DNA from 3 places in the Hoeflea sp. AS16 genome. Region 3 is predicted to be linked to each of the others. Evidence: predicted binding sites of a transcription regulator. Region 3 holds the regulator's gene; each other region holds the start of a gene.
What was found. The regulator LexA, encoded in region 3, represses DNA repair genes until DNA is damaged. The targets are predictions, from matches to a motif close to TGTTCNNNNTGTGTTCNG.
Positions count from the first base shown of each region.

Region 1 (5,874 bases), on a different contig from region 3:
CCCTTAGTGCCTTGAGGCGCTTGTCCTCGCTGGAGGACTGTTTCACTTGATCCAATATTCCCGCCCCTGGATTCGATCCATGAAAACAACGAATCCAGAACGGTATCTATCACTTACCCGTCTGTTGCCGCTATCGGACCCGTGGTTGCAGTTACTCAAACGACGATTGATCCAACTGCCGCCAAAATAACATGACTCCTGTAGTCAATTCTGAACATGAAGCTCGTTTGAGGGGAAAATTTGACATATTTCTAAATTAGAAGAAAAAGGTGAACGTGCGGTAACCAACGGTTAGGCAGTTTTCACCGATGGGATTTTGGCAACGCAGTGACGAAGCCGCTGTTTCCCGGCCACCGCAATGCGCCGGGTATGGATCGAACCGCCAAGGCATAGGGTGCGGGATTCAGCTATCCGGATCGGGATATTCAACGGCGCGGAAATACAGCCCCTCGGGGGCTGCAACCGGTCCGCAGGCCTTGCGCGAACGGGCGGCCAGCGCCAGTTCGACATCATCGGCCGACCATTTACCTTCTCCGACCAGCCGCAGCGTCCCGGCAAAGGAGCGGATCTGGTTGTGCAGGAAGCTGCGTGCGGAGGCGTGGATCTCGACAAGCCCTTCCGCATTGCCCTTGCGCACGTCCAGCCGGTCGAGGCTGCGCACGGGCGAATTGGCCTGACACTGCACCGAGCGAAAGGTGGTGAAATCGTGCTTGCCGACAAGCCGCTGCGCTGCTTCGTGCATGGCAGCGACATCGAGCGGCTTGGGCGACCACAGCGCCCGGTTCTTCTCGATCACCAACGGCGCTCGGCGGCAGATGATGCGGTAGACATAATGCCGTTTCAGTGCCGAGAAACGGGCATCGAACGCATCATCTACCCGGCGGGCGGCAATGATGACCACCCGCTCCCTGGCCATTTGCAGATGTGCGTTGATGGCATCGCGCACCGTGTCGTCGGGCCAGTTCTTCTCGAGATCGACGTGCGCGACCTGCCCCAGCGCGTGCACTCCGGCATCGGTTCTGCCGGCGCCGCGAATGCTGACGGTTTCGCCGCAAAACCCGAGGATCGCGGTCTCGATCGCCTGCTGAATCGAAGGGTGTTCATCCTGGCGCTGCCAGCCGGCATAACCGGTGCCGTCATATTCGATGTCGAGGCGGTAGCGCGGCATCAGCCGATCACCGTACCTTCGGGAACCGGTGTTCCGCGCAGGAAATCCCCGGCGGCAAGCGGCTTGCCGCCGGCTTTCTGCAAGGTGAGCAGACGGACGGCACCCTTGCCGCAGGCAATGGTCAGCCCGTCATCGAGCGCGGTGCCGGGAGCTGCCTGATGCGTATCGGTGTCCGCCAGCGCGGTTTCCAGCAGCTTGACCCGCTCGGCACGATCACCGGCCTGAAGCTCGAACCAGGCGCCGGGCGATGGTGCCAGTCCGCGCACATGGTCATGTACCTGCTGGGCGTCCAGGGTGAAATCGACCCTGGTTTCGGCCTTGTTGATCTTGGCCGCATAGGTAACGCCGTCGGCTGATTGCGGTGTGACCGGCAGACCTTCGGTCTCGAGCTTGGCCATGGCCTTGACCATCAGCGCGGCCGTCAACCGGGCCAGCCTGTCGTGGAGTTCGCCGGTGGTCATGGAGGGGGTGATGGCGACGGTTTCGGTCATCGCCGCCGGGCCGGTGTCGAGGCCCTCGTCCATCTTCATGATCATCACGCCGGTCCTGGTGTCACCGGCCATGATGGCGCGCTGGATCGGCGCTGCACCGCGCCAGCGCGGCAACAGCGAGGCATGGCCGTTCCAGGCACCGAGCCGCGGCGCATCAAGGATTGCCTTGGGCAGGATCAGACCATAGGCGACAACGACGGCCGCATCGGCGTCAAGCGCCCGGAATGCCGCCTGTTCCTCTTCGCTCTTGAGGCTTTTCGGGGTGAAGACCTTCAGGCCCAGCCGCTCGGCGGTGCGGTGAACCGGTGACGGCAGCACCTCCAGCCCGCGCCGTCCGGCCGGACGCGGCGGTTGCGAATAGACCGCGACGATTTCGTGGCCAGCCGCGTGCAACGCCTCAAGCGTCGGCGCGGCATAATCCGGCGTTCCCATGAAGATGATGCGCATGGCGGCTCCTCAAAACACATTCGCGGCAGGCGAACGACCGCCAAACGGCAAAATCGGCGCCTGGCCTCAGGCGGTAACGCGCTGCTTGGCCAGCTTGGTGAATTTGCGCACCACCATGTCCCGCTTGAGCTTGGAGATATGGTCGATGAACAGCACACCGTTGAGGTGGTCCATCTCGTGCTGCAGGCATGTGGCGAGCAGGCCGTCGGCCTCTGTCACCTGCTCCTTGCCGTCGCGGCCAAGGTGCTTGACGGTAACCGTCGCGGGCCGCTCGACTTCGGCGTAATAATCCGGAATCGAAAGGCATCCCTCTTCATAGACACTGGTGTCATCTCCGGTCGCCAAAAGCTCCGGATTGATAAACACCTGCGGATTGGGGTCCTCGTCCTTGCCGGCGATGTCAATCACCAACAGCCGCCGCGGCACGCCGACCTGAATCGCCGCCAGGCCAATGCCGGGCGCGTCGTACATGGTCTCGAGCATGTCATCGATGAAACTGTTCATTTCTGAATCGACACGCTCCACGGCCAGGCTTTGCTGGCGGAGGACGGGGTCGGGCAAGTAGATGATCGGCTTGATGGTCATGGCGGTGAAATAGTCATTGAACCGCGCGGCGTCAATCTGTGCCAGGCGTGACCGGGACACAATGTTCTTGTTTTGATCTGACAAAAGATCAAGAATCAGCTAGGTCATGTCGATGCAGACCGGCACAGCACTGTTTTCAATCCCGCTTTTTGAGCTCAATGGCCACATGGTCACGCTGGGTGAAAGCCTCGTCGCCGCCGTTGCGGCGGTGCTGCTGCTTGCCGTCTGGGTGGCCCTGAGCCTGACACGCGCCAGCCAAAGGCGGGCTGCCGCAGCAGTCGACGCCGCCGCTCGAGCGGCCCAGGCCGAAGCGCGGCTCGCCGAAATCCTCAAGGCGCAAGCGGAAATGCAGGGCCGCATGGGCACGATGGCCGAGCTGTTCGGCGCCCGCCAGGCCGAACTCAACCAGTCGATCGGCCAGCGTATCGACGGCATGACCCAGCGGCTGGGAACCTCGATCACCGAGCAGACCAAGTCGACGCACGAGAACCTGTCGAAGCTGCAGGAACGGCTGGCGGTGATCGATACGGCACAGAACAACATCCAGTCGCTGGCGCGCGACGTGGTCGGGCTTCAGGCGATATTGTCGAACAAGCAGACCCGCGGCGCCTTCGGCCAGTCGCGGATGGAAACCATCATCAAGGACGGGCTGCCGATGGGGGCCTTCCGGTTCCAGCCGACCTTGTCGAACGGCATGCGGCCCGACTGCACCATCGCCATGCCGAACGGCGCGCCGGACCTCGTCATCGATGCAAAATTTCCACTGGAAGCCTGGAACGCCATGCGCGAGGCGGAAACCGAAGGCAGCGGCGAGCAGGCGGCGCAAAGTGCGCAGCAGCGCTTCCGCCGGGACATCGAGGTTCATATCCGCGATATTTCCGACAAGTACCTGATTGCCGGCGAAACCCAGGACACGGCGTTTCTGTTCGTGCCATCGGAATCGATCTTCGCCGAGATCCACGAGAAATTCGAGGCCATTGTTCACAAGGCGCAGCGGTCACGGGTGGTGATCGTTTCGCCATCACTGCTGATGCTGTCGATCCAGGTGATCCAGGCGCTGCTCAAGGATGCGCGGATGCGCGAACAGGCACACCTGATCCAGGGCGAAGTGGTGCGGATGATGGAGGATGTCTCGCGGCTTGATGACAGGGTGCGCAAGCTGCAGTCGCATTTCTCCATGGCGCAGAAGGACGTGGACCTGATCCTGACCTCATCGGACAAGCTGACCAAGCGCGGGGCAAAGATCGAGGCGCTGGAATTCGCGCAACTGAGCGAGGACGCCGCTGCAGCTCCGGCATCCGGAGCGAACCGGGCTGACACCTCCACACCGCGCGAAAGCCCGAAATTCGAACCGCGCTCCACGACACTCAAACTGCGCGTGGTCGACGAAGACGACTGACCCCTTTTCTCGGTCCCGATAACCTGACAAAAAGCTGCGAAGACGACTGAAAGCGTAGCCCGGATCCCAAACGACGGATGCCGGAAAGCAAGGGAGACCGCCATGATCACCGTCATCGGATCAGTCAACATGGACCTGATCGCCACGACACCACGGCTGCCCGAACCGGGCGAGACCGTGGCCGGGACCGATTTCACGACGGCGCAGGGCGGCAAGGGCGCCAACCAGGCGCTGGCGGCGCAGCGTGCGGGCGCATCTGTGAAGATGTGCGGCGCGGTCGGCGACGACGCGTTTGCCAGCGAAGCGCTGGCGTTGCTGGGCGAAGCCGGCGCGGATTTGGGCCTGGTTCACCACATTGACGGCGCCACCGGCACGGCGCTGATCCTTGTCGGCGGAGATGGCGAGAACATGATTGCGGTCATACCCGGCGCCAATGGTCAAGTGACCCCGGCGGACGCCGAAGAGGCGGTAGCGGCGATGTCCGGGGGGGACACATTGCTGCTGCAGATGGAAATCCCGGAGGCGAGCGTCGAAGCGGCAATGAAGGCGGCGCGCGGCAAGGGTGTGACAAGCGTTCTCAACATCGCGCCGCTGACCGACGCAGTCGAGCGGCTCGCGCCGCTTGCCGACATCGTCATTGCCAATGAGACCGAATTCGCCCGGCTGTCCGGCCGTCCGGCGGAAACACTGGCCGCAGCCCGCACCGAGCTCGAGGCGCTGCATGACAAGACCGGTCAGTGCATGATCATCACGCTTGGCGGCGACGGTGTTCTCTGGGCCAGGGACGGCAAGGTGGAGCACGTGCCGTCGCTCAAGATCAAGCCTGTCGACACGGTCGGCGCTGGCGACACGTTCTGCGGCTACCTGGCCCAGGGTCTCGACGCGGGGACAGGATTTGCAGCCGCGGTCCGCCGCGCGGCCGTGGCCGGCGCGCTGGCCTGCCTGAAGCCCGGTGCCCAGCCTTCCATCCCGCTGTCAGCCGAAGTCGATGCCCGGCTCTGAGACGATCAGAGACGGCCAAGCCGCTCTATCAGCAGATCGAAGAAACGGTCGGCGTCCACGTTCCTGATAACAAGGGCGTTCTCCGCCCGGCCGGTGACCTTCCACCAGTCGACCACCGTGGCGCCCAGCGTCAGCTCGGAACCGGTCTCGATCTCGACATTGCATGAGCGGCCGGAAAACATGCCGGGATCGAGCAGCCAGGCGATGACCGTCGGGTCGTGCAGCGGGCCGCCATCGGTGCCGTATTTTTCCTCGTCGAAGCGCTCGAAGAACTCGAGCATGTCGGCCATCGCCACCGAAGCCCGGTTGCCGTTGGCGCGCAGCCGCTCGACTCTAACCCTGGTGGTCAGCACCTTGTGGGTAACGTCGAGCGGCATCATGGTGACCGGCACGCCGGCGCCGAACACGATCTTTGCGGCTTCGGGATCGACAAAGATGTTGAACTCGGCCGAGGGCGTGATGTTGCCGCCTTCGAAGAAGCCGCCGCCCATCAGCACGATCTGCTTGATCCGGGCGACAACATCGGGCGCACGCTCAATGACCATGGCGATGTTGGTGAGCGGTCCCAGCGGGCACAGCGTCACCGTGCCGGCCGGCTCATTGCGCAAGGTCTCGATGATGAAATCGACGGCATGGGTCTTTTCGAGCGGGCGTGCCGGTTCAAACAGGTCGACACCATCCAGACCTGTCTTGCCATGCACGTGCTCGGCGGTCACCAGCTTGCGGGCAAGCGGCTTGTCGGCGCCGGCATAGACCGCGATATCGCCACGGCCACAGATTTC
Region 1 covers NZ_JBBMQQ010000013.1:65,003-70,876, reverse strand. Annotated here, with positions in the region: gene WNY80_RS21445 (PAS domain-containing protein) at 1-46, opposite strand, end outside; gene truA (tRNA pseudouridine(38-40) synthase TruA) at 404-1,168, opposite strand; gene fmt (methionyl-tRNA formyltransferase) at 1,168-2,106, opposite strand; gene def (peptide deformylase) at 2,173-2,691, opposite strand; gene rmuC (DNA recombination protein RmuC) at 2,804-4,090, shown strand; gene WNY80_RS21420 (ribokinase) at 4,193-5,092, shown strand; gene WNY80_RS21415 (nucleoside hydrolase) at 5,098-5,874, opposite strand, start outside.
Region 1: the regulator LexA is predicted to act here: its motif matches at 2,754-2,771, upstream of rmuC (DNA recombination protein RmuC).

Region 2 (5,874 bases), on a different contig from region 3:
CGTCCTGGTCGACCCGGTCGGGGACAGGGAACGAGCGGTAGAACGAGCCGTAATTGCGCTCGACGACAATGCTGTCGTCATTTTTCGATTCATGCGAGACGGTTTTCTCGCCCTTCAGCGTCAGCATGCCGTCGGCAACGGTCAGATCGACTTCGTCTTCCGACATTCCGGGAAGTTCAGCGGTCAGGGTGATCGCCTTGTCGTTTTCGGTGATGTCGATGGCCGGGCGCACTGCACCAGCCGTCATCAACGAGGGAAAGCCTGTCCTGGTTGCCGCAGTTTCGACGTTGCCGAAAAAGCGCTCCATCATCTTGTCCATTTCCTCGCGGAAGTCATCGAATACGTTGGATGACCGTGTCGCGGGGAGGTGTTGCTTCGTGTCTGCCATAATATTCTCCTTACTATCCCGGTTGTCTTGGGAACGAGGGAATTATGCCAGCAACGCGGCGCCGGAAATTGACCAAAATCAAAATGCGAAAACCACGACCCAACAAAAATCACCGGGTCGTGATGCGTGGCTTTAGCCGCACAAACCCGGTGAGGTGATGCTGGTGCTACTCCGCAGTCTCGACCCGTCTTCCCGGGCGCCGCTCAAGCAGTTCCTTGAGGAAATGGCCGGTGTAGCTGCGGTCGACCTTGACGATGTCCTCGGGGGTGCCTTCGGCAACGATCTCGCCGCCGCCATCGCCGCCCTCGGGGCCAAGGTCGATGACCCAGTCGGCAGTCTTGATGACTTCGAGATTGTGCTCGATGACGGCGACAGAATTGCCCTGGTCGACCAGTTCGTGCAGCACTTCCAGCAGCTTGGCCACATCGTGGAAATGCAGCCCCGTGGTCGGCTCGTCGAGAATGTAGAGCGTGCGGCCGGTGGAGCGTTTTGACAACTCCTTGGCCAGCTTGACGCGCTGCGCCTCGCCGCCCGACAGCGTGGTCGCCTGCTGGCCAACCTTGATGTAGCCCAGCCCGACGCCCTCGAGAGCCTGCAGCTTGTCGCGGACTGCCGGGACGGCAGCGAAGAACTCGACGCCCTCCTCGACCGTCATGTCGAGCACGTCGGCGATCGACTTGCCCTTGAAGGTGACGTCGAGAGTCTCGCGGTTGTAGCGCTTGCCGTGGCAGACGTCGCAGGTGACGTAGACATCGGGCAGGAAGTGCATTTCGATCTTGATGACGCCATCGCCCTGGCAGGCCTCGCAGCGGCCGCCCTTGACGTTGAACGAGAAGCGGCCCGGCTGATAGCCGCGCGCCTTGGCTTCGGGCAGATTGGCAAACCAGTCGCGGATCGGTGTGAAGGCACCGGTATAGGTGGCCGGGTTGGAGCGCGGTGTGCGGCCAATCGGTGACTGGTCGATGTCGATGACCTTGTCGATGTGCTCGAAGCCATCGATCCGGTCATGATCCGCAGGGTTTTCGCGCGCGCCCATTACCCGCCGCGCGGCGGCCTTGTAGAGCGTCTCGATCAGGAAGGTCGACTTGCCGCCGCCCGACACGCCGGTGACCGCGGTGAACAGGCCGAGCGGGATCGAGGCGGAGACGTTCTTGAGGTTGTTGCCGCGGGCGCCGACGACCCTGAGTTCCTTCTTCTTTTTCGGCTTGCGGCGCTCGGACGGCACCTCAACCGCGAGCTCGCCGGAAAGATATTTTCCGGTGATCGAGCGCGGATTGGCCATGATGTCGGCGGGCGTCCCCTGGGCGATGATCTCGCCGCCATGGATGCCGGCATGCGGGCCGATGTCGACCACGTAATCGGCTGTCAGGATGGCGTCCTCGTCGTGCTCGACCACGATCACCGTGTTGCCGATGTCGCGCAGGTGCTTGAGCGTGTCCAGAAGCCGGGCGTTGTCGCGCTGGTGCAGGCCGATCGACGGTTCGTCGAGCACATAGAGCACGCCGGTGAGGCCGGAACCAATCTGCGAGGCCAGCCGGATGCGCTGGCTCTCGCCGCCCGACAGCGAGCCGGAATTGCGCGACAGCGTCAGGTAATCGAGGCCGACGTCGTTCAGGAATTTCAGCCGGTCGCGGATTTCCTTGAGGATGCGGACCGCAATCTGGTTCTGCTGGTCGTTGAGCTGAGCGGGAAGCGCTTCGAACCAGTCGCCGGCGACGCGGATCGAAAGCTCCGTGACCTCGCCGATGTGGCGGCCGCCGATCTTGACAGCGCGCGCCTCCGGCTTGAGCCGGTAGCCGCCGCAGGCCGGGCAGGGCGCGTTCGACATGTAGCGCTCGATTTCCTCGCGCGCCCAGGCGCTGTCGGTTTCCTTCCAGCGCCGTTCGAGATTGGGGATGATGCCCTCGAAGGTCTTCGACGTGGTGTAGGAGCGCAGCCCGTCGTCATACTTGAAGGCTATCTTCTCCTCGGTGCCACGCAGAATGGCGGCCTGGCCCTTGGCCGGCAGTTCGTCCCAGCGGTCGCCGAGCTTGAAACCGAAATGCTTGCCCAGCGCTTCAAGCGTCTGGGTGTAGTAGGGAGAGCTCGACTTGGCCCAGGGCGCCACCGCGCCGCCGCGCAAGGTCAGGTTCGGCTCGGGAATGATCAGCGCCTCGTCAATGGTCTTCTGGGTGCCAAGCCCGTCGCAGGTCGGACAGGCGCCATGCGGATTGTTGAACGAAAACAGCCGCGGCTCGATTTCGGAGATGGTGAAGCCGGATACCGGGCAGGCAAATTTCTCCGAGAACAGCATGCGTTCATGGGTCTCGTTGAGTGATTTGTTGGCCGAACCGCCTGCTGATGTTTCGGCATCGGGCAGAGGCTTGTCGGCGAATTCGGCGATGGCCAGTCCGTCGGCCAGCCGCAGGCAGGTTTCCAGGCTGTCGGCCAGCCGCGCCGAGATATCGGGGCGCACCACGATACGGTCGACGACAATGTCGATGTCGTGCTTGTACTTCTTGTCGAGCGGCGGCACGTCGGCGATCTCGTAATACTGGCCGTCGACCTTGACCCGCTGGAAGCCCTTTTTCATGAACTCGGCGAGTTCCTTGCGGTACTCACCCTTGCGGCCGCGGACCACCGGCGCAAGGATATAGAGCCGTGTGCCTTCTTCCATCTCCAAAACACGGTCGACCATCTGGCTGATGGTCTGGCTTTCGATCGGCAGGCCGGTGGCCGGCGAATAGGGCACGCCGACGCGGGCGAACAGCAGCCGCATGTAGTCATAGATCTCGGTGACCGTGCCGACGGTGGAGCGCGGGTTGCGGCTGGTGGTCTTCTGCTCGATGGAGATGGCCGGCGACAAGCCGTCGATCTGGTCGACGTCGGGCTTCTGCATCATTTCGAGAAACTGGCGCGCGTAAGCCGACAGGCTTTCAACATAGCGGCGCTGGCCCTCGGCATAGATGGTGTCGAATGCCAGCGAGGATTTGCCCGAACCGGACAGTCCGGTCATCACGATCAGGCTGTTGCGCGGCAGGTCGATATCGACGTTCTTGAGATTGTGCTCGCGGGCTCCGCGAATGGTGATCGATTTCAGTTCAGTCATGATGCCGCCGATTTGGAGTGCAGTGTCCCGTGCGCTCTGTTCGCACGCATGGACAGCTCAGTTACCTGTAAGCCCCGCAGGTTCGATTTCACCTTCGAGGTATCTGATCGCATCCCGCACACTATGCTGTCCTTGAGGAACACCGGACGTCAGTTATGGTTCCAGGGCAGATCAGATCCATACATAAGCACCTCACCGGCAATGTCGAGACACCGCATGGGATGATGGTGTTGGGAAAGCCGAATCTCTTGACAGAAACTGACACAATAAATAGAACATATAAAGAACAAAAAAAGGCCTGTGGATTGTCCATGCCCGCGTGACTGGCGGATGGCTGATCCTGTAAGGTGCAAATCGATTTGGACGGGGCGGCGCAAGGCCGCCTGAAGTGTTGGAAGGTGAAACATCATGGCGGGTAGCGTCAACAAGGTCATTCTCGTCGGCAATCTGGGCGCGGACCCGGAAATCCGGCGCACCCAGGACGGTCGTCCGATCGCCAACCTGTCGGTGGCAACATCGGAAAGCTGGCGTGACAAGAACTCCGGCGAGCGGCGCGAAAAGACCGAATGGCACCGGGTCGTGATCTTCAATGAAGGCCTGTGCAAGATCGCCGAGAACTATCTCAAGAAGGGCTCGAAGGTCTATCTCGAAGGCCAGTTGCAGACCCGCAAATGGACCGACCAGTCGGGCCAGGACAAGTACTCCACCGAGGTGGTGCTGCAGGGCTTCAACGGCAATCTGACCATGCTCGATGGCCGTAACGAAGGCGGCGGTGGCGGCGGTGGTGGCCGCGGCGGCGATTACGGCGGCGGCGGCGACTTCGGTGGCGGATCGTCCGGCGGTGATCGTGGCGGTTCCGGCGGCGGCGGCGGCGGCGGATTCGGTGGCGGCGGTGGTGGTGGCGGTTCATCCCGCGATCTCGACGACGACATTCCGTTCTGATCTGAGCGTGTTTCGTCTCCGTTGGTCAGTTCTGCTTGCGAGCAATTGGAGTGGTGTATCGTGACAACGAAGAACGACGTACTGGAACTCGGTCCCGGGCAAGGGCGGCAATACGCTCTTGGCCGGATGCAGGCGGTATTCAAGGCTGATCACGGCGAGAGTGGTGACCGCTACTCGATCTCGGAATGGTGGCTTGAGCCGCACTGCAGCGGGGTGGGTGCTCATTCGCACGATGCCAATGAAGAGATCTTCTATGTGCTCGAAGGTACAGCCTCGTTCCTGGTGGGCGATGCATGGCGCGTCCTGGAGAAGGGCAGTTTTCTAAGAATTCCGGCCGGCGTTACACATGATTTCGAGAACCGCACCGATGCACAGGTCGGGCTTTTGAACGTATTCATGCCCGGAGGCTTCGAGCAGGCGATGCCCGGCATCGTGAAATGGTTTGCGGACAATCCGCAGGGCCATGTGGGTTCACCACCGGCCTGAGACATTTGGTTGTCATGGGTGTAAAATCAGGATAAAGGCCCTGCTGTCGGGCACGGGAGGCTGTATTGCGCCAATCCATCACCCACGTCGCACTTGTGGTCCGCGATTATGACGAGGCCATCGGCTTTTATTGCGGTGTGCTCGGATTCGATCTTCTGGAAGACAGCTATCAGGCCGAGCAGGACAAGCGCTGGGTGGTTGTCCGGCCCAAGGGCAGCCAGGGGACGTCGATCGTTCTGGCGCGTGCTTCGAAACCGGAACAGGAGCCGTTCATCGGCAACCAGACCGGCGGCCGGGTGTTCATGTTCCTCAATACCGATGATTTCTGGCGCGACTACAATCGCCTGATCGCACAAGGTGTCGAATTCATCCGTGAGCCCAAGACCGAAGACTATGGCACGGTGGCGGTGTTCCGCGATATCTACGGCAATCTGTGGGACCTGCTGCAACTGGCCGAGGGGCACCCGGCCGCGAACTGACATTTGGAGTTGTCGACTCGTGCGAGGGTCCACAGGGCGGATTGCACGGAATCGTGATTGGCGCCGGGATCTGGATCCGGGCAAAAATTGGCGATGATGATCAAATTCCTGAAGATACGCACCCGGTCACTGCCCATCGCGCTGATGGCCGGTATTCTTTCCTGTCTGCCCGTCCATGCCGGAGAAGCGGACGTTGTTGCCGCGAAGTACACCAAGGCCGCCGACGGGACCTACCGGTTCGATGTGAGCGTGCGCCATGCCGACGAAGGCTGGGAGCATTATGCCGACAAGTGGCAGGTGACCGGGCCGGACGGCACGGTCTATGGCGAACGGGTGTTGCTGCATCCGCATGTCAACGAGCAGCCGTTCACGCGCAGCCAGTCGGGCATAGCCATTCCCGCCGGTGTGAAAAGCGTCATTCTCCGCGCCCATGACAAGCAGCATGGCTGGGGCGGGGCAGAACTGACCATCGTGCTCGACGAATAGATCCA
Region 2 covers NZ_JBBMQQ010000001.1:876,626-882,499, forward strand. Annotated here, with positions in the region: gene WNY80_RS04220 (Hsp20/alpha crystallin family protein) at 1-388, opposite strand, end outside; gene uvrA (excinuclease ABC subunit UvrA) at 555-3,476, opposite strand; gene WNY80_RS04230 (single-stranded DNA-binding protein) at 3,885-4,418, shown strand; gene WNY80_RS04235 (cupin domain-containing protein) at 4,479-4,904, shown strand; gene WNY80_RS04240 (VOC family protein) at 4,970-5,383, shown strand; gene WNY80_RS04245 (hypothetical protein) at 5,477-5,869, shown strand.
Region 2: the regulator LexA is predicted to act here: its motif matches at 3,748-3,765, upstream of uvrA (excinuclease ABC subunit UvrA).

Region 3 (5,874 bases):
AACCCGTTTGTCGTCGAGGGGGCACGTTCGATCCGCCACTGCGTGGCATCACGGCCGACCTTCGCCGAATGGACGCGTTCGGCACGCAATTTCGACGTGGCATCAATTCTTCGTTCACCCTCCGACGGCTCGCTGCCCGTGTCGGAACCCGCCGTCTTCGCGAATATCATTGCAACTAGTGAAGCGAGCGGTGACGACAACATTCTCCGTTTCCAAGACCATGCAGGTCAGCCGGTGTGGCTCCGCCCCTCGGTCCAGGCCTCGCCATTCGCCCAGCACGTTCACAGGCATATGGCGGTGATCGTGACGGAGCGCGACCATGCGCTGGGCAAGCCGGCGCGAATCTTCCACTCGATCATGAGGGCGGACGGCGCGGACCTTGTGCTGCCCTTCAAGACAGGCGATCTGCTGGAGCCACAGATCCATCTGATCGAACTCGAGTCACCGGCGCGGCCGCTGGCCTATGGCCTGGCATCACCGCTCGACGAGCAGTTCGGCGCCTACGACCTCGATCTGAAATCGATCCTGACGGGACCAGCCGAAGGTTCGCAAATCCCCTGGAAAGGAATGTTGCTGACAGGGCGCTTCCCGGTCACGACGAAGGGGATTGCGAATATCCGGTTTCGTCTAGAAGCCGCCACCAAGGAGGACGACGCCTGCGAATTCGATCTGCCCTGCGCAGATGGCCCGTACTGCCAGTTTGAATTACTGCTGTCGCACGATGCTGGTGCACCGGACGACAGCAAGCTCGCCATAGCTAAGACCCTGATTGCTGTTGATGGAAGGCGCACGGACGCGGGAACCGAAAAAACACCCGTGCCGGGCGGCTCATTCCTGTCGCTGCAGATCGCCGGGGTTCAGGCGGCAGCCCCCGTCACCGAATTCTGGTGTGATCTGTCACACAAGGCCTGGACGGACAGCGGCGCCGGCAATGGGGAGGCGATGGAACCCAATCCCCTCACCTGGCTTTTCAGTGACAGCGACACGATAACGGCCACGGGAAATGTCCGCGAAGCCACGGGAGCGGACCGACTTGCAGGACTGACCGAAGCGCAGGCCAGAATCGTGTCCGTCTCGCCCGCCATGCCGCTGACTACCCGACGAATGAACTGATCCACCTTCTATCTGCCGCTGCCAATACGAGGAGACAGCCATGACCAAACTCGAGACCGAATATCTGAAGCAGATGGGGATCGAGCCTGAAAATTATGTACAGCCGATGGCCGAAATTGTACCGCTCGCGCCCAGGAAGGTGAAATTCAGCAACTGGAAGGCGATAACCTATGCGAAGGACTATTGCGGCCAGACGGCAAACACCTGCGGTGCCTACTATGACCAACCCGGCAAGACGGATTGCGCACATTTCATCGCCCACTGCCTGAGTGCCGGAGGCATCGCCATCAAACCCGGCGATGGCAGTACAACAGACTGCCCGGCGGGATTGGCGATGCGCAATACCGATCTCGTCGCCGCTTTGACGGCGCTGGCTACAGACTACGACAATGTTCAGGAATTGGGTATTTCAGACGCAATAATCGGTGACATTGGTTTCCTCAACAACCTCATCCGACCATCGCACGCCTTCATGATCTGCGAGCCGGTCAATCTCGGAGATCCACTGAAGCCGGCAAAGGTATGGTCTCACACCGCCGCTCGTTGCTGCGGTGACATGGGTGCGGAAATCCGGCAATGGTTCGCTACGATGTTCCGCATTACCGACGCGCAGTAACCAACTGGCACCTAGAACTTTGTAACTTTGCAGGTTCGCAGGATGTTTGAGACGATGTCAGTTCCTTGCGAATCGTTGACCGGCAGGCCATGCCGTAATGGTTACACGCTTCCCGGAGACAGGATCTCCGGGTTGTCCGAACTGACTGCCCTGTGTGATCACGCAGCACAAACCGGCCCTGGCAAATTGGCGTAGAAACGCGTCGGTTTGCCAATGAAAACAATCCATTATCCGGAATTCGTTGGCGCAACCATCACCCCGTTGCGTGTTCTGTTCCCGTTTACGGTTCGCACCCCCGATGTTCTTTCATTGTTTCTTTACCCCTTGCGGAACACATATGGAACATGATACCTGAGTTCTGGTTTTGTTTCATTCCGACCATCGGGCCGGCCACCGGGGTAATTTGCCAATGTTGACGCGCAAACAGCACGAACTTCTCCTCTTCATCAATGAACGGATGAAGGAAAGCGGAATACCGCCTTCGTTTGACGAGATGAAAGATGCGCTCGACCTGGCGTCCAAATCCGGCATTCACCGGCTGATCATGGCGCTCGAGGAACGCGGCTTCATTCGCCGCCTGCCCAACCGCGCACGGGCGCTTGAAGTGATCAAGCTGCCTGACAGCTACCAGGCCTCGCTGCAGCCGCGCCGCGGATTTTCGCCCAGCGTCATCGAAGGCAGCCTAGGCAAGCAGCCTGAACCCGTGCGCCGCGCCACGCCTGCAAACGACGAACCGTCGCAGGTGGCCGAAGTGCCTATGATGGGCCGGATTGCCGCCGGCGTGCCGATCTCGGCGATCCAGAACATCACCCACAACATCACCGTGCCTGCAGAAATGATCGGTCCCGGCGACCATTACGCGCTTGAGGTCAAGGGCGATTCGATGATCGACGCCGGCATCTTCGATGGCGATACGGTGGTGATCCGCAACATGTCGACGGCGAGCCCCGGCGACATCATCGTGGCGCTGGTCGATGACGAGGAAGCGACGCTGAAGCGGTTTCGCCGCAAGGGCGCGTCGATTGCGCTTGAAGCCGCAAACCCGGCTTACGAAACCCGGATTTTCGGGCCTGACAGGGTCAAGGTGCAGGGCAAGCTTGTCGGCCTGATCCGGCGTTACCACTGACCAGACGCCACGTCCGGCGAACGCTCAATGCTCAGCCGGGCAGATCGAACTTTCCGGTTCGCCACTCATAATAGCGCTGGACCGTCCACGGCCGGATGACGCCTTGCAGTGCGGCGTTGACCTTGAATCGGGGGCTCGCCTTTGTCTTTTGATATCCATCCTGTCCCCCGGCAGCAGATTGCGCCTCCCGGCTGACGGTAATCGCCAGTGAACCCGAGCGGCGCAGACTGCGCGATGTGATGAGCATGGCGCCTGAACGACAGGAAATCATGTAGACCGGGATCGCGACAACCACCAGATCTGCCTGGTCACACGCTGCACCAATCAGTGCTGCCTGATCGGTCGCGACAATCGCAGCCCCGGCATGGATCGCCACGCAGGTGCCCCGGCCGGCGCACTGAAAACGTGACGGCCGCAGCGTGGCGGCTGCAAGCAAGCGTTCGAGGATGGCGGCGACCGGCTCCGTGGCTGCGTCAGGATCTGAACCGGATTTCATGTTTGGCTCGGCAACAGGTGGAAGATGCGGCGCACCACGCATGGCCGTCTGCCATTGGCCGAACACGAAGCTGTTGGGCCGCGCGGCGTTGCTTGCCAGTCCCGACGGGCTGGACAATCCCACCAGATGACCGGTTTCGCTGATCAGAATGTCCGGCCTTGGACCAGCCATCGGCGGCAGGGTGAACATCAGACCGACAGCGATCAGCGCCAGCCCGGCAAGACGCAACCGGCTTCTCAGGAACACCAGAATTACGAAGCCGGTCCCGGCGATCAGGGTGGCCGTCAGCGGTATTTGCCCGACACTGAAATCTCCGCCGAGGCCGTGGACATAATTTGCCGCGGCAATGACGCCCTCAAGCCCCTGCCCCATGATTTTCAGCGGGCAGGCATCCAGGCCGAATGGCATGAGCAGCATTGCCAGAAGTCCGGCGGGCATGACAACAAATGTTACCAGCGGCATGGCCAGCAGGTTGGCCAGAAGTCCGTTGCCTGCGACCCGGTGGAAGTGATGGGCGGAAAACAACCCGGTGGAGAGACCGGCAACGAGCGACGTGACAGCCAGACCAAGCAAGGCCTTTGCCGCAAATGCGAGCCAGCGGCGCGGTGCTGATCCGGAGGCACTGCTGCCCGGTGCTGCGGATCTGTGCCGGGCGCGAAGGGCAATCGCGGCATAGGCCGAAATCAATGCAGCGGTGGCGGCAAAGGACATCTGGAAGCCTGGGCCGACAACCGCGGAGGGCGAGATCAGGATAATCACCATTGCCGCCAGCGCGACATTGCGCATGGTCAAGGCAGGCCGGTCTGCCAGCACCGCGACCAGCATTATGGTGAGCATCACCCAGGCGCGCTGGGTGGAAACGCTGCCACCGGAGATCAGCAGATAGGCGGTGGCGGTCAACATCGCGCCGACGGCTGCGATTTTCTTGACCGGCCAGGCTTCCACGAGAGCCGGGAAGACCGCGAGCCCCTTGCGGATGCCGATGTAGAGCGTCCCGGCGGCAAGCGCCATGTGCAGTCCCGAGATCGCCAGGATGTGGGCAAGCCCGGTTGCGCGCAAGGCCTCGACCACCGGCTTGCTGATGCCGCGCCGGTCAGAGACTGCGAGGGCTGCGGCGATGCCGCCGGGGTCTCCCGGCAAGACCTCGCGGATCCTGGCGGACACATCTTCCCTCATGCTCCTCAGCCCCAATCCGAACGACTGGATCCAACCCGCCGCGGTCTCCGCCCGGCTCGATGACACTGTTGCCTCGACTGGCGCGCGATAGAAATAGCCTTGTGCGCCGATGCGGTCGACAAAGGCGCGGAAGGCAAAGTCATAGCCGCCCGGCATGACCGGACCGGAGGGCGCGGACAATCGCGCGCGCCCAGAAATCTTCGCCCCGACCGGCAGCACCATGTGGCTGCTCCGGGCCGAGAGCCGGACGCGCAAGGGCGGGCGCCGGATCTGCGGATCGGCGGTGGATGCAAGCCTGACAAGGTACCTGACCCTGCCATCGGGATCGAATTCGCGTGCCTGAACCGTGCCGGTAATCGTTGTCGTCACGTCTGAATCAAGCAAAAGCGCGCCATTGTGCACCTCGATGCCGGAGGCGAGAGCACCGGCGAACAAGGCCGCAAGGTAACCGGCGCATCGGGCGGAGGTGATATGGCGCTCCCGGCTCAGACCCGCGACAAGCAGCGCTACCATCAGACCCGCAGCGACAAATACCAGTGCGGGATCGGTGGGCGTCATGTAGAAAAGACCTGCACCGGCGCCCATTGCGACGGGAAGGAACAGGAAGGCCAGGCCATGGTCCTTTTCCGCTGAAACAGCCGCCGCGAAGCCCTTGCGCAGACGGGTTGCGGAGCTTTCCTCGTGCCGGACAAGCGGCGGTGTGCTCAGGCGTTTGGCTTGTCGCAGAACCACCGGCGCGACAGGATCTGCGTGCGGCCCGGCAGCCGGTTTCACGGCCCCGAACGCACCGACTGGTTCGCGCTCAAATCCTTCGCGTTTTGCCTGCATCATGCACGCCTCGCCTGAAGCCTGCCAGACTACCACCGAAACGCGCAACAATGCCACCGTGAATTGCAATCACGACACCCACCCCACAACCGGCCATTGGCCGCTCACGCGGGCTTGCACCGTGGTGTTTGTCGCGCAATTCCAAAGTGTTACCATTTGCTAAAGCCCGCCGTTGCAGGCCTTTGCATATCCGCTCCCCGGCGGACAATTAGCCATCTGCATAGCTTGGCAGGGTGCTCCAAATCAGATAGCTAGACGCCTGACGGTCATCCAAGACGTCGGCCAAGCGCCGAACGCCTGCATTTGTGGAAGGACATGCCATGGCAGACAAGAACGCAAAAATCAGTATGGACGGCAAAGAAGTCGAACTGCCGATCAAAACCGGAACCATCGGCCCCGACGTCGTCGACATCGGCACGCTTTACAAGAACACCGGAGCCTTTACCTACGATCCGGGCTTCACATCCACGGCGTCTTGCGAATCCAAGATCACCTTTATCGACGGCGACGAAGGCATTT
Region 3 covers NZ_JBBMQQ010000009.1:77,596-83,469, forward strand. Annotated here, with positions in the region: gene WNY80_RS18605 (hypothetical protein) at 1-1,113, shown strand, start outside; gene WNY80_RS18610 (amidase domain-containing protein) at 1,154-1,729, shown strand; gene lexA (transcriptional repressor LexA) at 2,139-2,855, shown strand; gene WNY80_RS18620 (ComEC/Rec2 family competence protein) at 2,887-5,358, opposite strand; gene gltA (citrate synthase) at 5,676-5,874, shown strand, end outside.